2 regions of the Mycobacterium sp. TY815 genome follow, and region 1 is predicted to be linked to the other one. Evidence: riboswitches for the same ligand, from Rfam matches in the RefSeq annotation. Region 1 holds a riboswitch; the other holds the start of a gene.
The links. Region 1 has a riboswitch for cobalamin ahead of metE (5-methyltetrahydropteroyltriglutamate--homocysteine S-methyltransferase). Riboswitches for the same ligand answer to the same signal wherever they lie in the genome.
Positions count from the first base shown of each region.

Region 2: another riboswitch for cobalamin. It lies ahead of QXK92_RS05765 (PPE domain-containing protein); the one in region 1 lies ahead of metE (5-methyltetrahydropteroyltriglutamate--homocysteine S-methyltransferase).

Region 1 covers NZ_JAUFRX010000002.1:787,828-799,188, forward strand. The annotation lists gene QXK92_RS23165 (CbbQ/NirQ/NorQ/GpvN family protein) at 1-491, opposite strand, end outside; gene QXK92_RS23170 (nitric oxide reductase activation protein NorD) at 540-2,192, opposite strand; gene QXK92_RS23175 (acyl-CoA dehydrogenase family protein) at 2,336-3,490, shown strand; gene QXK92_RS23180 (acyl-CoA dehydrogenase family protein) at 3,487-4,572, shown strand; gene QXK92_RS23185 (TetR/AcrR family transcriptional regulator) at 4,793-6,055, shown strand; gene QXK92_RS23190 (SDR family oxidoreductase) at 6,073-6,720, shown strand; cobalamin riboswitch at 6,772-6,974, shown strand; gene metE (5-methyltetrahydropteroyltriglutamate--homocysteine S-methyltransferase) at 7,122-9,401, shown strand; gene QXK92_RS23200 (cytochrome P450) at 9,452-10,753, opposite strand; gene QXK92_RS23205 (DUF3556 domain-containing protein) at 11,103-11,361, opposite strand, start outside.
Region 2 covers NZ_JAUFRX010000001.1:1,347,081-1,358,441, forward strand. The annotation lists gene QXK92_RS05745 (ABC transporter permease) at 1-81, shown strand, start outside; gene QXK92_RS05750 (TetR family transcriptional regulator) at 83-688, shown strand; gene QXK92_RS05755 (Trm112 family protein) at 678-872, opposite strand; gene QXK92_RS05760 (acyl-CoA synthetase) at 865-3,852, opposite strand; gene QXK92_RS05765 (PPE domain-containing protein) at 3,971-5,626, opposite strand; cobalamin riboswitch at 5,738-5,918, opposite strand; gene QXK92_RS05770 (ABC-F family ATP-binding cassette domain-containing protein) at 5,958-7,730, shown strand; gene QXK92_RS05775 (cytochrome P450) at 7,739-9,025, shown strand; partial or broken gene QXK92_RS05780 (type III polyketide synthase) at 9,008-10,069, opposite strand; gene QXK92_RS05785 (type I polyketide synthase) at 10,224-11,361, opposite strand, start outside.

The sequences.
Region 1 (11,361 bases):
AGGACACTCTGGTAGCCGGGGTTGTACGACACCACGAGGCCGAATCCCGGCGCCGCATCCAGGGTGACGCCGAGGCGCTCGATGGGCAGCTGACGCCGGTGGTCGGCGAGCGGGTGCAGCACCACGGTGGTGTCCTGCCTGGCCTCCACCACTTCGTCCAGGTAGCAGATCGCACCCTCGCGCACCGCTCTGGTGAGCGGACCGTCCACCCACACCGTTTCCCCGCCCTGCAGCAGATAGCGACCGACCAGGTCCGCGGTGGTCAGATCGTCATGGCACGCAACGGTGATCAGCGGCCGGCCGACGTCGTGAGCCATCGCCTCGACAAACCGGGTCTTGCCGCAACCCGTCGGCCCTTTGAGAAGCAGGGTCAGGTTCTGCCGGTAGGCGGCCTTGAAGACGGCCTCTTCGTTACCGACCGCCCGGTAGTACGGCCGCGCCCGGTCCGCCCCGGGCTGGGCGTGGTGAACGAGCGCGGTCTCGTGGGCCATGACTTCCCTTCTGCCGTTGCCCGGAGACTAACCGGAACAGATGTTTGTTTACAACTCTGGCGCACCGGCGAAGGACTTCCGGCGGGCCTCTGCGGAGCGCAGTGCGGACCGGAACAGCGGCCCGATCACACCGGCAAGTTGATCCGGGCGCGCGACGATCGCGTGCGCGGTGTCGCCGAACACCCGGCGCAGGGACGGCCCGCCGGTTCCGACGGTCAGGCACACGCAACCGGTTCCGCGACGCCGGCTTTCGGTCAGCGCGCGGCGCGCGTCCGCTGCACCGTAGGGGCGCTCGTAGCCATGGTCGAAGGCGAGCCCGTCGGAGACCACCACCAACAACCGCCGCGAAGTACCGCCCCGTGATTCCAGCACCGCCGAGCCGTGCCGGACAGCCGCGCCCAGACGCGAATACGCGCCGGGCTGCAGGCTGTTCAGTCTCCTGATCACCCGGGCGTCCAGACGGTCGTCGAAGCGCTTGACAGCAAGCATGCTCACCGCTGCCCGGCCCTGCGAACAGTAGGCGTAGACCGCCACCCGATCACCCAGATCATGCAGTGCCACAGTCAGATTGGCGACGACCGCGCGCTGCTGTTCGTGCACCGTCCGGCCCAGCGTTCCCGGCTCGGCCGCCGACCCCGACACATCGAGCAGCAGCAACACCGACAGGTCGCGCCGCCGTCGCAGGCTGTCGAAGTACACCGCCTCGCCGGGGACCGAGCCGGCCAGCATCCCCACCCGCTCTTCGACCGCGGCGTCGATATCGATGTCGTCGCCCTGCGACTGACGGTGACGGCGGTGCAATCCCATACCCAGCCGCGACAATGGCCGCCGCACGGCGATTGCATCGTCGATTGCCTGGTTTGCCGTCGCGTCGATGGTCGGTTCGGTCTCTCGCACGGTGCACCAGGCGGGGCGGTAGCGCCGGCGGGTGACGTCCCACTCCGGGTACCGGACACCGTCCGGCGCGGCAGGGCGGTCGTCGACCTCCTTGCTCCGGGTCGCGGCCAGTGACCAGACGGCGTGCGATCCACGCCTGCCGGAGTTGGTCCGGTGCGTCGGGCTGTCCGCGCCGGGCGGTCCGCCACCGCTACCGGTCTTGCGCGCGGAGGAAAGCATCTTCTTCAGCCAGGTACCGATGAAACCTCCGCCACCGACCGGGCTGGTAAACGGATCGTCGAAGTCCTCGGTCTCGCCGTCATCGAGCTCGTCGAGCTGCCGCCTGCCGTCTCGTCGGGGCGTGTGTTGCGGACTCGACGAATCCTGTTGGGCGGACTGCCGGTCACGGAGAGCCAACACCTTCGACGGGCGGATCACACCGAAACCCGCCACCTCGTCGATCGCCGCGGATCCGCCGGCGATGCGCAGCGACCGTTGCGGGCAGTCGGTGTGGCCGGCGACCTCGGCATCGCCCAGGTCCGTCAGGATGCCCGGCAGCAGAGCGGCATTGGCGACCAGGGCACGGTGGCCCTCGATCGCCAGATAGCGCCTGGCCAGCCGACGGTGCCGCGCCAGGGACCGCATCACGTGGCTGTCCAGGCTGCCCGCGGCAATCAGCGAGGCCTGCACCGCGACCGCCTCGAGCCCTGCCCGCTGTCCCGCAGTACCGTCCACGAAGATCGTCTGGCCGTCGGTCCAGGCGGGTGCGCCCGGCTGGGTGTGTGCCACGGCGACGGGCCTGCCTGCCCATGCGGAAGCCAACATGCCCAGCGCCTGCTGCCGGTGAGCCTGCGGGTCGTCCACGCGCCCACCTCCGAACGACCGGCCGGATTGACCAAATATCTGTTCCAACGTAAAGTTCGGCTTGGCTGCAGTCAATCACGCGCAGACGGGGTTCGAACGCAAACGTGGATTTCTCCTATCCGGCCGAGGTCGAGCGGTTCCGTGCTGAGCTGCGTGTGTGGTTGTCGGCCAACCTGACCGACGATCTGATCGCGGCGCGGCGACCCTCCGGCCGCGACGAAGCGGCGTTCGACAAGCTGCGCGCCTGGAATGCGACCATGGCCGACGCGGGCTGGGCGGCGGTCTCCTGGCCCGTCGAGTACGGCGGCCGCGGTGCGACGGTGCTCGAACAGCTCGTCTACACCGAGGAGACGACGCGGGCCCGAGCGCCGTTGCCGCTCAACGTGATCGGCATGAACAACATCGCACCGGCGATCATGCAGTACGGCACCGAAGCACAGAAGACCACGCTGCTGCGCCGGATGATGCGGGCCGACGACATCTGGTGTCAGGGCATGTCGGAACCCGAGGCCGGATCGGACCTGGCCGCCCTGCGCACCCGGGCGGTGCGCGATGGCGACGACTTCGTCGTCACCGGGCAGAAGATCTGGACTTCGCTGGGACACAAGGCCAAGTGGTGTCAGCTGTATGTCCGCACCGATCCCGACGCGCCCAAGCACAAAGGCATCTCCTGCCTGATCGTCGACATGACGCTGCCCGGCATCGAGGCCCGTCCACTGGTAACCCTCAATGGCGACGCCGATTTCGCCGAGGTCTTCTTCCACGATGTGCGGGTGCCCGTCGATGCGCTGCTCGGCCCGCTCAATGGCGGCTGGCAGGTGGCGACCACCACCTTGAGCCATGAGCGCGCCGGAGCGGCCCGCCTCTACGCGGAGTTGGAACTGCGGCTGGACGAATTGGTGGCCGACTTCGCCGATGTCGGCGATGCCCTGACAGATCCGGTGGTGCTGAGACGATTGGGTGAGATCGCGGTCCGCATCAAGTATCTCGAAGTCCTGTGCCAGCGGTCCATTTCGGCGGCGCTGCACGGAGGTCCGGAAATCACCGCGTTCGGGTCGGCGAGCCTGGCCAAGACGGTGTGGGGCGAGATCGGCCAGGAGCTTGCCGCGCTGGCGTTCGACGTGCTCGGCACCCGCGGGGTGCACGGCAGGTGGAGTGACTACCGGCTGACGTCGCGATCGCTGACCATCGCCGGCGGCACCACCCAGATCACCAAGAACATCACCGCACAGCGGGTCCTGGGGTTGCCGCGCAAATGAACCTCGAACTGGACGACGAGCGAATCGCGCTGCGGGACACGGTACGACGCTTTCTTGCCGAGCGGGCATCGATTGCGGGCCATGTGCGCCCGATGCTCGACGATCCCACCGGCACCACCGATGCGGTGTGGAGCGGCCTCGCCGATCTCGGAGCGACCGGGGTACTGGTGCCGGCCGAACTCGGCGGCGCCGGCATGACGATGGTCGACGCGGGCATCGTCGCCGAAGAACTCGGCGCCGCCCTGCATCCCGGGCCTTGGTTGTCCACGGCGGTGGCGGCGACCCGGCTGTTGACCGCCACCGGTGGCCAGGCGGGCGCCGACATCCTCACCGCAATCGCCGACGGCACCTGCACAGTCGCTGTCGCCGGGTTGGCCGAGCAGACAGAAAGGCCCCGCGTTTCGGCACGAAACGGGGCCTTCAGTGTCTGCTCGGCACCGGTGGCCACGCCGGACGCGGCGGCTGCGGATCTGCTCCTGGTTTTCGACGGCACTGCGCTCTTCGCCGTCAGGGCCGACGACACCGGTGTCTCGGTGACCGCCGAGCCCGGTATCGACCCGACCCGCAAGCACTTTCGCGTCGCTTTCGCCGATGCCGGCGCCCAGCGACTGGGCGCCCTGTCCCCCGACGACGTCCAGGCGGTCACCGAGGATGTGCTGATCGCCGCGGCCGCCGACGCCCTGGGTGCCGCCAGTGCCGTCATGCACATGGCGATCGAATATGCCAAGACGCGCAGCCAGTTCGGAGCACCCATCGGTTCGTTTCAGGCGGTCCAGCACCTGTGCGTCGACATGTTCGAGACGGTGGAACTGGCCCGCAGCGGCGTGATCCACGCTCTATGGGCGGCGGGGAACTCACCCGGCGAACGTCAGCTGGCCACCATCCGGGCGAAGGCCTTCGCCGGACGGCTGGCCACCGTCGGCGACACCGCAATCCAGGTTTTCGGGGGTATCGGCTACACCTGGGAGCACGACGCCCACCTCTATCTCAAGCGCCTGTTGAGCTGGAGCTCGTTGCACGGCGGACCGGACCGGTATCTCACCGAAGTCGGTGCGCGGCTCGCCAAGAAGGCACAGCGGTGACCGCTTCCCTCGACTTCGCGGGACAAGTCGCGATCGTCACCGGGGCGTTGACGTCGGCGTCTGAGCATGGAGCGCTCTAGGATGTGGCCCACAGCCCCGTCGGCTTCCTCAGCAGCGCGTTTGGCGCGGCAGGTCTGATAGCCTCTACCAAAGATTTGGTTCAGCAGGAGGACGACTTGCGCACGTTGCCGGCACCGCTGTCCTTCGCTGCCGACCGGCCATGACCGACAGCGCAACCGAAACCGGAACGCGCCGAACGGAGATACTCGAGACCGCGGCGTCGTTGATCGCCTCGTCGGGTCTGCGCACCTCGCTGCAGGAGATTGCCGACGCGGCAGGCATTCTCCCCGGCAGCCTGTACCACCACTTCGAGTCCAAGGAAGCGATCCTTGTCGAACTCATCCGCCGCTACCAGGCCGACCTCGCCCGGATCGGCGAGCGCGCCCAGGCCAAGCTGGACGAACCGGACTCGCGCCCCCCGGCCGAGAAGATCATCGAGCTGGGATCGGCGATCGCCAACTGTGCGGTGCGGCATCGGGCCGCGCTGCAGATGTCCTTCTACGAGGGCCCGAGCGCCGATCCCGAACTGATGAAGCTGACGCAGCAGCGGCCCGTCGCCATCCAGGAGGCGATGCTGCAGACGCTGCGTGCGACGCGCTGGAGTGGCTACATCAAAGCCGACATCGACCTCCCGACGCTGGCCGACCGGATCTGCCAGACCATGCTCCAAGTGGGACTCGACGTCATTCGGCACAACTCCTCCGCCGACCAGGTAGCCGCCCTGATGTGCCGGATCATCCTGCAGGGGTTGGCGTCCCGGCCCCCTACCGACGGGGCACTGGACCGCTCGAAAGCGTTCGCCGCCGCGGGCTCCGTCATCGCCTCCTGGGCCGACGACAGCGAAGCCGACCCACGCGACAAAGCGGCACACCTGCGGGCGGTGGCACGAACAGAGTTCGGCCGCAAGGGATATGAAGTCACCACGATCCGGGACATCGCATCGGCCGCGGGCCTGGGAACGGGCACCGTATACCGCGTAATCGGGTCCAAGGACGAACTCCTGGCGTCGATCATGCGTTCCTTCGGCCAGAAGGTGGAAGCGGGCTGGGTGGACGTGCTGCGCTCCCCGTCCACGCCGATCGAGAAGCTGGACGCGCTGAGTTGGGTCAATGTCAATGCGCTCGACCAGTTCTCCGACGAGTTCCGGATCCAGCTCGCCTGGATGCGCCAGTCACCCCCGAACACCGCCAACCCCGGCTGGTTGTACACGACTCGGCTGCGTCAAATGAAATCGCTTCTCTCCGAGGGTATTCGGTCATCGGAAATCCGGGTCGACGCGCCCGGCATCACGATGCTGGCCCGCAGCATCATCGGCATGCAGTGGATACCGGAGAACATCCTGCGCGCGATAGGCACCCGCTCGTCGCTCATCCTGGCTCGTGACACTGTCCTGCGCGGAGTAGCGATCCGCGCCAAGCCGTAGCGGGGTAGCGTCGAATTATGGCGCACATCATTGTCATCGGCGGCCACGGCAAGGTCGCCCTGCATCTGGCCCGGATCCTGACTGGGCGCGGCGATCAGGTCAGCTCGGTATTCCGCAATCCCGACCACGCCGACGAGGTCGCGGCCACCGGAGCCACGCCGATCACCGCCGATATCGAGCACCTCGACACCGACGCCCTGGCAGACCTGCTGAGCGGGCACGACGCGGTCGTCTTCACCGCCGGCGCGGGCGGTGGTGACCCGGCACGGACATACGCGGTGGACCGCGACGCCGCCATCCGGGTGATCGACGCCGCCGGCCGGGCCGGCGTCAGGCGATTCGTGATGGTGTCCTATTTCGGCGCGGGCCCCGGACATGGCGTCTCGCCGGAGAATTCGTTCTTCCCCTACGCCGAGGCCAAGGCCGCCGCCGATACCCACCTGCGCGCCAGCGACCTCGATTGGACCGTGCTCGGGCCGGGACGACTCACCCTGGACCCGGGCACCGGACACATCGCGGTGGGCAAGGCCAAAGGCGAGGTGTCGCGGGAGGATGTGGCGGCCGTCGTCGCGGCCGCGCTAGCTGAGGACGCGACGATCCGCCACACGATCGACTTCAACAACGGGGACGTACCGATCGCCGTCGCGGTGGCGACCGCGCGGTAACAGACGCGCCGCACGGGGTAGCCTGGGCCTCGCAACTGGTCTGCAGGCGCCCCCGTGGCGTCGGCATCGAGCAAGGCACACGCGCCTTGTGAGAGGGAACCCGGTGAGAATCCGGGACTGTCCCGCAGCGGTATGCAGGAACGACCGCCGTCATCGGCACTGGTCCAATCGGACTGGGAAGCGACGGCCAGTAGGGGCACCTTTGCGGTGCGCGCCTGTGAGTCCGAAGACCTGCCAGCTGTGCCGGGCGCGCCGCGCCTGGCGGCACATCGCCTCGTGGAATGGGCGTTTGGCCGGCCAGCTGTGGTGGTACGCGGGCTCTGGAGAGCACATGCGCATCGCCCCGACTGTCGGCTGCGCGTCCGCGGGCGGTGTCCATACCGTCGAATGAAGGACCGCTCGTGACCGCTCCAGCTAGTTTTCCGAAATTCACCGCAACCATCACCGGAACCCCCCGGATCGGCCCGCGCCGCGAACTCAAGCGCGCGACCGAGGGATACTGGGCCGGCCGAACCAGCCGCTCCGACCTGGAATCCGTCGCTGCCACGCTGCGCCGCGACACCTGGGCCGACCTGGCCGCCGCCGGCCTCGACTCGGTGCCGATCAACACCTTCTCCTATTACGACCAGATGCTGGACACCTCGGTGCTGCTGGGAGCCCTGCCGGCCCGGGTCGCCGGGATCTCCGACGATCTGGACCGCTACTTCGCCGCCGCGCGGGGCAATGACGACGTCGCCCCACTGGAGATGACCAAGTGGTTCGACACGAACTACCACTATCTCGTTCCCGAAATCGGTCCCGCGACCCGATTCTCGCTGCACCCCGACAAGGTGCTCTCCGAGCTGAAAGAAGCTCAAGAGCAAGGCATTCCGGCGCGTCCGGTGATCATCGGGCCGGTCACCTTCCTGCTGCTGAGCAAGGCGGTGGACGGCGGAAGCCCACCGGTCGAGCGGCTGCAGGAGCTGGTGCCGATCTACTCCGAACTGCTCTCGCTGCTCGCCGGCAACGGCGCTCGGTGGGTGCAGTTCGACGAGCCGGCGCTGGTCACCGACATCTCCCCGGACGCACCCGCGCTGGCCGAGGCCGTCTACAACGCGCTGGGTGCGGTGGCCAATCGCCCGGCCATCTACGTCGCGACGTACTTCGGCGACCCGGGTGCCGCGCTGGCGGGGCTGGCCCGCACACCGGTCGAGGCGATCGGCGTCGACCTCGTCTACGGTCCTGACACCGCGCTGGCGGCAGTACCGGAGTTGGCGGACAAGACGCTGGTGGCCGGGATCGTCGACGGCCGCAACATCTGGCGCACCGATCTGGACGCGGCCCTGGGCAGGCTGGCGACGTTGCGGAATTCGGCTGCAGCCGTGGCGGTTTCAACGTCGTGCTCAACGCTGCATGTCCCGTATTCGCTGGAAGCTGAGACCGGTCTGGATGACAACCTGCGCAGTTGGCTGGCATTCGGGGCCGAGAAGGTGCGCGAGGTGGTGGTGCTGGCCCGGGCGCTGCGGGACGGCCGCGAGGCGGTGGCCGACGAGATCGCGGCCTCCAACGCGGCCGTGGCCTCGCGCCGGAAAGACCCACGGCTGCACAATGACGAGCTCCGGGCCCGCATCCAGTCGATCGTCGCGTCCGGCGTCCACCGCGGCGACCCCGGCGAGCGTCGCGCCAGCCAGGACGCGCGGTTGCAGCTGCCGGTGCTGCCGACCACGACGATCGGTTCCTACCCGCAGACCTCGGCGATCCGCATCGCGCGGGCCGCCTTGCGCTCTGGTGAGATCGACCAGGCCGAGTACGAGCGCCGGATGAAGCAGGAGATCGCCGACGTGATCGCACTGCAGGAGCAACTGGGCATCGACGTGCTGGTGCACGGTGAGCCCGAGCGCAACGACATGGTGCAGTACTTCGCCGAGCAGCTGGAAGGCTTTTTCGCCACCGACAACGGCTGGGTGCAGTCCTACGGCAGCCGCTGTGTGCGTCCGCCGATCCTGTTCGGCGACGTGGTACGCACCCACCCGATGACGGTCGACTGGATCACCTACGCGCAGTCGCTGACCGACAAGCCGGTGAAGGGCATGCTGACCGGACCGGTCACCATCCTGGCGTGGTCGTTCGTCCGCGACGACCAGCCGCTGGCCGACACCGCCAACCAAGTGGCGCTGGCGATCCGGGACGAGACGGTCGACCTGCAGTCCGCGGGCATCGCCGTGATCCAGGTGGACGAGCCGGCGCTGCGGGAGCTGCTGCCGCTGCGCCGGGCCGATCAGGACGAGTATTTGCGTTGGGCCGTAGGCTCTTTCCGGTTGGCCACCTCTGGTGTCGCCGATTCGACCCAGATCCACACTCACCTGTGCTACTCGGAGTTTGGTGAGGTGATCGGCGCGATTGCCGATCTGGACGCCGACGTCACGTCCATCGAGGCGGCGCGCTCGCACATGGAGGTGCTCGACGACCTGAACGCCATCGGCTTCTCCAACAGCGTGGGCCCGGGCGTCTACGACATTCACTCGCCGCGGGTGCCGAGCACCGACGAGATGGCGGCGTCCTTGCGGTCTGCGGTTAAAGCGGTTCCGGCGGAACGTATTTGGGTTAACCCGGACTGTGGCCTGAAGACCCGGAATGTCGGGGAGGTGACCGCATCGCTGCGGAACATGGTGGCCGCTGCGCAGCAGGTGCGCGCGGAGTAGGGCGGGCTTGGGGGCACGCCGCTTGAGTGGAGGCGTGCCCCCGCCCGTGGCTAGCTCCGGCTGCGCAAATCGGTGCATGCGGCGATGTCGACAAACAAACCGGGCCAGGGCCGCAGCGCCGCGATGTTGCGAGCCTCGATGCGTTGTGCGGGTAGTCGGAGCGTCGTTCTTGCGACGAGTCGGGCGATCATTGCGGTCATCTGGGTGATCGCCATCGCCGAGCCGATGCAACGATGCACACCACGGCCGAACGGGATGAATTCGTAGGGCGTCGGTTTTCGGTAATCGGGTGCGCTGGAGTCCCAGCGTTGAGGACGGAATTGCCATGGGTCGGGCCACAACTCGGGAAGCCGGTGGGTGACGTAGGCGCTGAACACCAGGCGGTGCCCCGCTCGGATGGGGTGCCCGTCGAACCACAAGTCACGCTTGACTTTTCGTGCGGAGTTCGTCGTGCATAGCCGCACCGTCTCGTGCACGACGCCGTTGATGTAGGTCAGCTCCCGAAGGGCGGCCGGGCTCGGTGGGCCCCCGGCCAGTACGCGGCGCACCTCCGCGGCGGCGGTGTCCCAGGCGCCTGGGATGGTCAGCAACGCGTAGATCGCCCACGCGATCGCGCCGCTGGTGACGTCGTAGCCATCCGCGATCAGGGAGACAATCATGTCACGAATCTCTTTGTCGCTCAGCGATTCACAACGACCATCGCGGCCGTTGACCATCGTCGTCAGCATGCCGTCGTCGACTCTGGGCCGCAGGCGGCAATCGGCGATTGCGGCGTCGACGAGTTGGTCGATCCGTTCGCGAGCGGCCATCGCCCGTCGCGACAAGGGCGACCCGAGCCGGCGGTGTAGTCGCCGCTTCCTCGGGTCCAGATTGGTCAGGTCGATCAGAGGCTGAAGTTGTTCACCGAGGAAGTCGGCATGGTCAGCGATGCGCGGGCCGAACAGACACTCGGCGGTATTGCGCCGGACCACCGAACGCAATTGCTCGTAGATTTCGACCCGCGCCCCGGGCCGCCAGGTGTCGATGACCGCGTCCGTGTTGTCCACGATGGTGTGCACGTAATCCCCGACCCGCCGGTGTTGCAGCGCCGGGATCGCGAAGCTTCGCCGCCGGCGGTGGTCGGCGCCGTCGCTGACGATCAACGCCGTCGGGCCGTCAACCGGGATCAGCGCTTCGAACGCTTCCTTCCAACTGAAGGCATCGGAATGGGTGAACACGAACTCGTTGGCCTCGGCGCCGAGCAGGATCACCGTATTGCGTCGGCGGACATGGATAACGGGGCCTTGCTGCCGGTAGAGCGCCAGCAGCGCGTCGCATGGCGGAAACGCAAATAGCCGAGGCTGTTTCTCCACGTCGGCTCCCTTGACGGACATCAACCTGCGGCAGGCTACCGCTCGACTGTTGAACGTGGTAATCTCCGCTATACGAATCTATCAGATTCACTATGCGGATCAAGAAGGAAAATTTCAGCCATGACTCACGAAGTTCTGTTCTCCGAGGACGAGGCGGCGTATGCGATGCCGCAAGCCACATTCAACGCGTACAACTGCGAATAGACTCCACCGCTGCGGCTCCCCGGCGAGCAGACGCAAAGTCGCGTTCCGGCGCGCCGGAACGTGCGATTTTGCGCCTGCTCGCGCCCTAACTGGACCGCTCGCGCCCTAACTGGACCGCTCGCGCCCTAACTGGACCGCTCGCGCCCTAACTGGACTCCACCACGACGGGGATGTCGTCGGCCCAGGGCTGCCGCGTCACCATGTCGGCCACCCGGACGTAGCCGTGCTCGAATTCGCCTGTGGCAGCGTCGACCAACCGGTAGCGCTGGATCTGGCGGTGGATCGGTTGCGCGTCCAGCAGGACGACGCGCACCTCCCCCGGCTCGAATCGGCAGCGCCGTTGCATCGCGGCGATCAGTTGCTCGTTGTGCATATGGCCGTCACCGAAGTTCCAGCCGATGGCG
Region 2 (11,361 bases), on a different contig from region 1:
CGCGACATGCTGGTGGTGCTGGCGTTCGCCGTCGCATCGCTGTGCCTGGCCGCCGCGACACTGCGCCGGAGGACCCCTTAGCGTGGCCGCCCGACGTCCGGGCCGGCCGGCGGGAAACTCCGACACCCGGGAGCGAATCCTGGTGAGTGCGCGGGAGCTGTTCGCGCTCAACGGCATTGACCGGACTTCCATCCGGGCGGTGGCCAGGGGAGCCGGCGTCGATTCCGCTCTGGTCCATCACTATTTCGGCACCAAAGAGCAGTTGTTCGCCGCGGCGATCCACATCCCGATCGACCCCATGCAGGTGATCGGACCGTTGCTGGAAGTCCCGGTCGAGGAGCTCGGGCTCAAGCTGCCCTCGCTGTTGCTGCCGCTGTGGGACTCCGAGTTGGGCGCGGGGCTGATCGCCACCCTGCGGTCGCTGATCGCCGGTGACGACGTGGGGCTGGCCCGCTCGTTTCTCGAGGAGATCGTCGGCGGTGCCGTGGGTTCGCGCGTCGACGATCCCCCGGGAACCGGCAAGCTGCGCACGCAGTTCGTCGCTTCTCAGCTGATGGGCGTGGTGGTGGCGCGCTACATCATCAAGGTCGAGCCGTTCGCGTCGCTGCCCATTGAGCAGATCGTGGCGACGATCGCGCCCAACCTGCAGCGCTATCTCACCGGTGACCTGCCGGGTCTCACGCCGTGAGCCGGGCGTGCTCCTCGTCGTCGACGTCGCGCGCCTCGTCGACCAGCAGGACGGGGATGCCGTCGTCGATGCGGTAGGCGCGGCGCAGCCGCGGGTTGTAGAGCTCCCGGCCCTCGTTCACCAGTAGCAGCGGCCCGCGATCGGCCGGGCACACCAGGATGTTCAGCAGGGTGTCGTCAAGCATCGGCATTTACTTGCTTTCCGCTGAGCTCGGCGCGGGCCGCCGGGGTCAGCTTGCGAAATTCGTTGTTGGCGGCGTCGAAGTACCATGCCTGACGCCCGGACTTCGGGATTCCGGCCGCCCGCAGGGCGCTCACGGTGGGCCGGTAGGTCGCGCTGAGCGTCAGCTTAGGCACCACGTGCACGATGTCGGGTCCGAGCCCGACCGGCATGCTCTCGACCGCCTCGGTCAGGTCGGCGGCGGTGATGGTCGCGCCGGGCCGCAGCGTCACCGCCGCCACCGCCAACTGGCGGTCGCCGACCGAGACGCCGTAGGTCACGGCCAGGTCGACGGCGCTGATCAGGCCCAGCGCGTCGACGACCGGCTCCGCATAGACCATGCCCCGCACCGTGCGGATGACGGCGCCGCGGCGGCCGGCCAGCCAGAAGTCGCCGTCCTCGTCGCGCCGGAACAGGTATTCGGTCGAGATCCAGGTGTCGGCGGGAGCGAACACGCCACGCTTGACCGATGCGGTCGGGTCGATTGGACCGCGTGACTGCGCGAGCAGCACTCCGATCTGGTTGGGCGCGGCCACCTGCACGAAACCGTCATCGTTCTCCAGGATCAGATCGTTCTCCGGGTCGTAGGCGCCCAGTTCGACGCGACCGGCCCCCGGCAGCGGACGGCCCTTGCTGCCGACCTTGGCGCCCGACACGTTGGCGAGCACCGCCTGCCCGTCCGTGGTGGCGAAGAATTCCACGACATGGGCGGGCGCGAACGCGTCGACGACGCGCCCCCACAGGCCGGTCGGCATGCCCGAGCCGATGAACAGCCGCACCGGATGGTTGCCGTGCAGCCCGAACTCCGGGTCGTCGACGACGTCTCGCAACATCGCCCAGGTGTAGGACACCACCGTGACGCCGTACTGGCGGATCTCGGCGACGAACCGGTCCGGCCGCAGGCTGCGGGACAGCGCGATGCGGGTGCCACCGACCACCGCGCCGCCCAGGCTCACCAACAGGGCGGATTCGTGGTGCAGCGGGGTCAGGCAGTACACGGTGTCTTTGCGGTCCAGTGCGGCCGTCGAAGCGGTTCCGAACGCCGACAACGCCCACCGGAAATTCGTGATCTGCTTGGCGACCAGTTCGCCTCCGGCCGCGTTGAACGCGATGAAAGCCAGGTCCCGGGCAAAACCCGGGTTGGCGCGATACCAGGCGGGCATCTGTACCGCGTCGGGGTCGATCTGTTCCATATCGATGACGTCCGCGTCGTCGGGCAGGTGCAGATCGCGCGACTCACCACCACCCAGCACCAAGATCTGCCCCGGAAGTTGGCGCGCCGCTTCGAGATTGGTGGGGTCGGTCAGGATCTCGCTGACTGCGCCCAGGCGAACCTGCGCGGCCAGGTCGACGTCCTCGCGCATCAGCACGGCCACCCCGCCCAGCCGGGACAGTGCGGCGATCGCGACCAGAGCGCTGGGCCGGGTCGCCATCAGCACACCCACCCGGTCGCCCTGGCGCACACCGACTTCGATCAGGCCGCGCACGACGTTGTTGATGCGCTTGTTGACCGCCTCGTAGGTGTGCACGCGGCCGTCGAACAATAGGAACTCGCCTTGCGGTGCATCGTGGGCCTGCTCATCGATGATGCGTCCCAACGAAATTCGGGTGTGATCGTTGAGCTGGCCGAGTCGCGCGAGCCGCGGCAGCGTGCGCACGGTCTCGACTGCCAGGGTGCGCATGGAGCGGTTGGCCGCCACCACAGCGTCCGCCGCACCGCGGGCCAGCGCGAGCGCCGCCTCGGACACTTCCCCCAGGCCGTGCGCGATGCGCGAGCTGAAGGCCACACCGCTGTCGTTGTGCTCTTCAGACTGCTCCACCATCAGGCTGATGCTGGCCGGTTTGTCGCCGTTGCTGGAGATCCAGCGCACCCACTCGGCGACGGTGGGCCAACTCTGCAAGGCAGCGCGCGACCCCACCACCAAGCCGAAATGCCCTGTACGGATCAGACATTCGTACACTTCGGTGTTCGGCGCCGCCCGCCGGATGCCGCGCACCGAGGCGGGCTGACCGATGTCGTCGACCTCACCGACAAAAGCCAGGATGGGACAGGTGATGTCGGTCAACGTCACCATCTGGCCGTTGATCGCGAACCCGCCGGTCATCATCCGGTTGTGCGCGATGAACTGCTTGAGCAGTTCCGAGATGGCCGGCCCTGACCAGGCGATCCATCCCTCGCGTTCGAGGAACCTGCGCTGCTGTTCCCGGGGCAGCAGCGCCTCCCGATCATGCAGCTGGCGCACGAAGTCGATGCGGGCCTGAGCCGTCTTGATCGGATCCATCATCTGAAAACCGGTGCGCGCCATCCAGCTTGGAATGTTCAAGCGGTTGAAGACGTGGTCGGCCATGAAATCGGCGACGCCCGGGGCGATGTTCGCCGGAATGCCCATGGGCAGCGCGGCAAGGGTGTCGACCGGCGAGCCGAACGCGACGATGCTCGCCAGGTTCCTCGAGCGCCGGTAGGCCGCGACCTGGTAGCACCACATACCGCCCTGGGAATATCCGACCAGATGCACGTCCTGGCCGGCGGTGTTCTTGACGGTGTCGATGGCCTGGTCGAGAGCGACGATGTGGTCGGCCAGGGTGCGCTGCATGCCGCCCTCGACCTTGTCGGGCGAGCCGAAGTCGATCACCCACGGGTCCAGACCGCTGGCGTGCAGGATGCCCACCGCGCCGTCTTCCCGGGTGACGTCCCACATGTCGGCCGACATCATCATCGGGTGCACCATGAGCACCGGCGGGCCGACCGGCGGCTGGCCGGGGCGATTGTCCGGCGGGAAGTACCGTCGCAGCTTGTACATCGGCACGCTCTCGACGACCTGCGACGGCGACGGGATGCTGCCCGTTTCCAGGCCGCCCAGGCGGAGCACTTCCAGACCGTTCTGAGCGGTGGCTACCAGCCGCTCGACGGGTCGGGTGACCATCGAAAAATTGAGATCCACCACTGCTCCTCAATGCTCCTGACGTCGGCCTTGACCAGCGAGGACATCATGGCACATCGGCCTTGGCGGGTGGTCTGGGTCACGGGTGTTTGCCGCTGGGGGCGTCAGGTGACGACGGTCCTCACCCTGCCCCGTGCTCGCCCTGCCACGTTGCGGGCAGCATGGGAACCCGCGGCCCGCTACCGAATTCGTCTTCGGCCAGGGTGGTCACGCCCGCAGCACCGACACCCCGGCCGGCCGCGGCGCCGGCGAACCCGGTCGCACCCGTTCCCGACGCGGTCACCTCGGGCTCGAGGTCCATGTATTCGTAGCCCCGGCCCAATTGGGCGACCTTCGCCCGCCGGCGGCGCGGCGCGCCCACCGGTTCCCTGGGAGCCGGCGCAGCGGTCGGCTCCTCCGCGCCGTCAGGTTCCGGCGCCTGCTTCCGGGCTCCGGATACGGCTGCTTTCCTGGCGACCGAACCGAGGTCACCGACCAGGTAGCCGAAATTCTCCATGCCGGCACCCAGGCCCAGACCCACACCGGTGCCGGTGAAGGTCGGGGGCGCCGCGGTCGGCGGCGGCGCGGTGGGTGCGGGGGCCGACCCGGTCACCTCTGCCGGCGCGGGCGCAGGTGACGAGGTGGATGCCGGAACGGACGGGGCGAGCGCGGCGAGCGGCGGCGTGACCGGCGGTGCCACCGGGGGCGCCGGCGGCGCGACAGCCAGGGCGGCCAGGCCCTTGATGCCGATCGGCGCCAGCACCGCGCCGGCGGCCAGTGGCACCAAGGGGGCGGTCAGCAACGGCACCACCACCGCGAGCAGCACGATGGTCTGCTCGAGGAGCGTCTTGAGCAGGGCGATGGTGTCGGTGATGACCGTTCCGATGATCTCCACGGTGACGAACAGGATGGTGAAGCCGATCGTCGTCGGGTTGCCCGAGGCGAACGCGGCGGTGAGGTCCAGGGCGACGAAGGAGAACATCTGCGACAGCAACAGCGCATAGGTGCCGAAATCCATCGGATAGCCGAGGGCGAACGCGATGTTGAACGGGCTGAAGTAGGTCAGCGGGTTGCCCAGGATCACCAGATAGGGATCGAAGCCCGAGAACAGCGCTTGGAAGAACGGCAGGTTGGACAGCGCGTCGATCAGCGGCTGAATGTAGTTGTCGTAGAAATCGATATACCCGATGTCGGTCAGCCACTGATAGAAGTCGTTCTGCCGGTCGGGGGGCAGATCGTCGGCGGCCGCCAATGCGCCGGTGGTGACGATCTCCGGCGCCACGGCCGTCTGTGGTGCGGTCTCCACGGCGGCCGCGGCCGCGCCTTGATAGGTGCTCATCACGGTGGCGGCCTGAATCCACATCCGCACATAGTCGGCCTCGTTGAGTGCGATCGGAATCGTATTGACGCCAAAGAAATTCGTGGCAACCAGCACGGCGTGCACGGCGTGATTGGCAGCAAGTTCCGCCAGTGTGGGCATCGCTGCCACAGCGGTGGACCAGGCGGTGGCCGCGGTCTCCTGCCGGGCAGCCATCGCCGCACTGTCCGTCCCGGCCTGATTCAGCCACGCCAGATACGGCACGTGAGCGGCCACGTACGCCTGCGCGGACGGACCGTCCCACTCGCCGGCCTGTACGGATGCCAGCACCGCGGCCAGGTCCTGGGCAGTCTCCAGGTACGAAGTGCTCAGCGAACTCCAGGCCGCGGCCCCGGCCAATAGCGGACCGGCCCCGGGACCGCTACTGAGCAGCGCCGAATGTACTTCCGGCGGGGCCGCCATCCAGACTGGTGCGGTCATTGCGCACCCGCTCGGTCATGAGTCGAATATTTTGCGGGCGTTGGTAATTGACAAATAAGAAGCCGAAGACACATCGGACGGCGATCGCTCTCTCGGGGTACACCGCCCCGGGTCGCAGGACGCGATGACGCGAGTATCCTGGCTCTCGGATCGCCGCTCGCCTCGCCTTCCAGCTATTCGCCGTGGCGTATGAGGGTCGCTCCCCGATTACAGTGGCGGGACCGCGCCGGTTTCACACCGGCTTCCTGCATCGTCATTGCCTTACCGGTGCATTGTCGCATCTTGGCCGGTGTCGGCGGTAGCCGACAGCGGGGCCGGTAGCCTCGGTCCGGTGGCACACCTGCTCGGAGCCGAGGCGGTACACCTGGCATATCCGACCCAGGTGATCTTCGAATCGGTCACCCTCGGAGTCAACGACGGCGCCCGTATCGGCATCGTCGGCCGCAACGGCGACGGAAAATCCAGTCTGCTGCGGCTGCTCACCGGGGAACTCACGCCCGACTCCGGCCGGGTCACTCAGCGCAGCGGATTGCGGGTGAGCGCGCTGTCCCAGGCCGACACGCTCGATCCCGAGCACACCGTCGGCTGGGCGCTGGTCGGTGACCAGCCCGAACACCAGTGGGCCGGCAACAGCCGGGTGCGCGACGTGGTCGCCGGATTGGTGTCCGATATCGCCTGGGATGCAATGGTTTCCACGCTGAGTGGCGGTCAGCGCCGGCGCGTGCAGCTGGCCCAGCTGTTGATCGGCGACTGGGACGTGATCGCTCTGGACGAACCGACCAACCATCTCGACATCGAGGGCATCACCTGGCTGGCGGGTCACGTGAAGCAACGCTGGGCGCGCAACAGCGGCGGGCTGCTGGTGGTCACCCACGACCGCTGGTTCCTGGACGAAGTCGCCACCACGACATGGGAAGTGCACGACGGGATCGTCGAACCGTTCGAGGGTGGATACGCCGCATACGTGCTGCAGCGCGTCGAACGCGACCGGCAGGCCGCCGCCTTGGAAGCCAAGCGGCAGAACCTGATGCGCAAGGAGCTGGCCTGGTTGCGCCGCGGTGCCCCGGCCCGCACCTCCAAACCCAAGTTCCGCATCGAGGCCGCCAACCAGCTGATCGCCGACGTCCCGCCGCTGCGCAACACCGTGGAACTCGCCAAGCTCGCGACGGCCCGGCTGGGCAAGGACGTGATCGATCTGCTGGACGTCTCGGTCTCCTACAACGGACGACAGGTGCTGCGCGACGTCGAGTGGCGGATCGCCCCGGGCGAGCGGACCGGGATCGTCGGGGCCAACGGCGCCGGCAAGTCCACGCTGCTCGGTTTGCTGGCCGGAACCGTCGAACCCGACTCCGGCCGCGTCAAGCGCGGCAAGACGGTCCGGTTGGCGGTGCTGGACCAGCAGGGCGATGCGCTCACCGCCTTGGCCGGTGAGCGCATCGCCGAGGTCCTGGGCCGGCTGCAGAGCGGATACGAGGTCGAGGGCCGCGAGATGACCCCGGCGCAACTGCTGGAGCGGCTGGGTTTCAGCAGCGGACAGCTGTCGTCACGGATCGGGGAATTGTCCGGTGGACAGCGGCGCCGCCTGCAACTGATGTTCACCCTGCTGGCCGAACCGAACGTGCTGCTGCTCGACGAGCCCACCAACGACGTCGACACCGACATGCTGACCGCCACCGAGGACCTGCTGGACTCCTGGGCCGGCACCCTGATCGTCGTCTCCCACGACCGCTACCTGCTCGAACGCGTCACCGATCAGCAGTACGCGATCGTCGACGGCCGGTTGCGACACCTACCCGGCGGCATCGACGAGTACCTGGCACTTGCGGCTCACTCGCCCGCGAAGCCGGCGCAACCGACCGAGCCGTCACCGCAGCCGGCGATGTCCGGGGCGCAGCGTCGCGCCGCGGAGAAGGAACTGGCCTCAGTCGACCGACAGCTGGCCCGACTGGCCTCCCGGATCGAGGGCAAGCACACCGAACTCGCCGAGCACGATCAATCCGACCACGTCGGCATCACACGGCTGACGCGGGAATTGCGCGGCCTGGAGGACGACGTCGCCACACTGGAAGCCCAATGGCTGGAACTGTCCGAGGCGCTGGAGTGAAGCCGGTGGTGTCCTACCCGCCCGGTGAGGCGCTGCTGGCGGCCTACCGGCGCCGTGGCCCGGTGCTCAACGCCGGGATCGGCCGGCGCGGCTTCGTCTATCTGCTGGGGCCCGAAGCGAACAAGTTCGTCTTCGCCAACGCCGACTCGTTCAGCTGGCGGGAGACGTTCGAGACCCTGGCGCCGGTGGACGGCCCGACTGCGCTGATCGTCAGCGACGGTGAAGACCACCGCCGCCGGCGCAGCGTGGTGGCGCCGGGATTGCGTCACCGCCAGGTCCAGGAATACGTACAGACCATGGCGCGCTCCGTCGACGTCATGATCGACGGCTGGCGTCCCGGCCAGCGGTTGGACATCTACCAGGATTTCCGTTCGGCGGTGCGGCGCAGTACCGCGGAAAGCCTGTTCGGTTCCCGAATGGCCGCGCATTCGGATTTCCTCGGTACACAATTGCAGCCGCTGCTGGACCTCACTCATCAGCTACCGCAGGTGATGGCGCTGCAGCGGCGGTTCAACTCCCCCGGCTGGCGAAAGGCGATGGCGGCCCGCGCGCGCATCGACGCGTTGATGGACGCCGAGATCGCCGATGCCCGCGCCCGGCCCAGACCTGACGACCACCTGCTGACGACGCTGCTGCACGGACGGTCCGACGAGGGACAGACGTTGTCGGACAACGAGATCCGCGACCAGATCGTGTCGATGATCACCGCCGGCTTCGAAACCACCAGTGGCGCGCTCGCGTGGGCCGCCTATCTGCTGTTGACGGTGCCGGGGGCGTGGGATACCGCGGCCGCCGAGGTGAAACACGTGCTGGGCGGTGCGGCCCCGACCGCCGCGGATCTGCCCGCCCTGACATACCTCAACGGCGTTGTGCACGAAACGCTTCGGCTGTACCCGCCGGGAGTGATCTCGGCGCGCCGGGTGATGCGGGAACTGCGATTCGACGGGCACCGGATCACCGCGGGACGGATGCTCGTCTTCAGCGCATACGTCACCCACCGGATCGCCGAATTATGGCCGCAGCCAACGGAATTCCGTCCGCAACGATGGGACGCAACGGCCCCGGGCTACCGCAAGCCCGCTCCGCACGAGTTCATTCCGTTCAGCGGCGGCTTGCACCGGTGCATCGGCTCGGTGATGGCTCTGACCGAGATGACGGTGATGCTGGCCCGGCTGCTGGCACGGACCACGCTGAGCCTGCCGGACCAACGCCGCATTCGGGCCGGCAACTTCGCCTCACTCAGTCCCCAACCGGGTCTGACGGTGCAAGTCCTCGACTCAGTGCCAGCGCAGTAGCACGAGCTCGGCGCAGAAACCCGGTCCCATCGCCAGCATCAGGCCGGGGCTACCGCTGGGCGGCCGCTTCTCGATGGTGTCGCGCAGGATGTGCAGCACCGACGACGAGGACAGGTTGCCGATCTCCCCGAGGGAACGCCACGTCAGCTCGAGCGCCTCCGGCGGTAACTCGAGAGAGTTGGTGATCGCGTCGATCACCTTCGGGCCCCCGGGGTGACTGACCCAGGTGCCGATGTCCTGCCTGGTCATATCGTGCAGAGCAAGGAAACCGTCGACATCGGCGGGCAGGTGCGCCTCGATGAGGTCGGTCAGGTCCGGCGACAGGCGCAGTTGCAGGCCGTGCGAGCCCACATCCCAGCCCATGATGTCCAGCGATTCGGGGTACAGCCGGCTGCGGGAGTCGACGATGGCCGGGCCGGTGGCGTTGATCTGTTCGGCGCGACGGTCACCGACGGCCACGACCGCAGCGGCGCCGTCACCGAACAGCGCGGTCCCGATCAGGCCGGACACCGTGGGTTTGACCGCCGGGTAGGTCAGCGAACAGAGCTCGACGGAGATCAACACCGCGACGCCGTCGGGCGCCCCGCGCAGTTAGTCGTTCAGGCGAGCCACCCCGGCCGCCCCGGCCACGCAACCCAGCCCGAACAGCGGCATGCGGCGTACATCAGGCCGAAGACCGAGCCGCCCGGCGATCCGGGCGTCCAGCGAGGGCACCGCGACGCCGGTGACCGTGGTGGTGGCGATCAGGTCGATGTCCTGCGGCTGCAGACCGGCCTCATCCAGCGCACCCATCAGCGCCTCGATGCCAAGGTCGACCGCCTTGTCGATGAAGATCTCGTTGGCGTCGCCGAAGTCGTTCAGCGCCGGGTAGCGCTCCAGCGGCAACACGAAGTGGCGGTTGTTCACCTTGGCGGACTTGTGCAGGCGCCGAACGATCTCTTCGTGTTCCTTCAACCCGGGAAACTCGACGAACAGATCGGTGATCTCACTCTGGCTGTATCGGTGTGGTGGCAACGCACCGAAGACCCCTGCGATGACGCTCATTGACCCTGCCTCATTCAGTTGCTCGCCGGATAGCCCACCCCGAAAAGACTTCTCAAAACCCGGAGTTTAGTGGCGATTTTGTGGCCTGGCAAAAAGGGTGATATTCAACACCTGTCTTATTTGTGTGAGAAATATGTGCGGAGAGCACCCTTTGTCAGCCTTTATCATCTCCGGGCTCGAGGGTCATTGCGATTAGCGCATCAGGACTCAGCGAGTCGATTACATCCTCGCTGGACGTGTCTTCTGAACTGGGGTTTTCTGGCTTGCCCGCCAGCAGCAGCAGTTTGTCGAGTAAACCGGTACGCCGCAGCTCGCGGATTGGAATCGTGTTCAATAAGGACCAAATGCGGTGGTCCTCGGATTCGTCGCCGGCATCGTCTGACAGTTGTTGCGCGAGGTGCTCGGCCAGATCATGCGGAGTCGGATAGTCGAAAATCATGGTGCGCGATAGTGACAATCCCGCCAAAGTGCTGTCCGTTTTCAGCCGGTTGCGCAGTTCCACACCGCTCATCGAGGTGAAGCCCAGGTCTTGGAACGCCTGTCGGGGACCGATGTCGCCCGGCCCGGCATATCCGAGTACCGCGGCGGCATGCAAGCACACCAAGTCGACCAGCCGGCGATACCGCTCGCCGGAATCGAGCTCTCGCCACCGTTGCGAACGCGGTGCGCTGTCCGGCGTGTCCGCTTCGGCCCCAACCCAGAAGTGTCGCCGCGCGAATGCGTAGGTCGGCAGCTCGACGCGGCGGGCTTTGAGACCGCTGAACGTGGCCGCCCAGTCGATGTCCACTCCCCTGGTGAACAGCGCCCCCGCGGCGGTCAGCACCGTATCGGCCTCGGCAACACCGTCCGACAACGTCACGACCGAGACATCCTGATCACCCGTCAGACCGGCGCCCGGGCCGACTTCGATGAACACCCCGCCGCCCAGGGCGGTCGCGGTGCGCACCCCGTCGGCGAACCGCACCGGCTTGCGCACATGGTCCACCCAGTACCGGGCCGAACCGTATCCGGCGCCGGCGGCCTCACCAGTGATGTTGGATAACAACCCGATTCGCGGCTCCGAGAAACTGAGACCGGACAGTGCGGTCGAGAACTCTTCGAGCATGGGCTCCATCAGCGCCGAGTGGAACGCGTGCGACACCGCCAGCCGGTGTACCCGGCGGCCCTGTGCCGCCAACTGATCGGCCACCGCGCCCACCGCAGCTTCCGGCCCGGACAACACGACGGAATCCGGCGCGTTCACCGCGGCCAGACTGACCCGCTGCCCCAGCAACGGCTGCACGTCAGCTTCC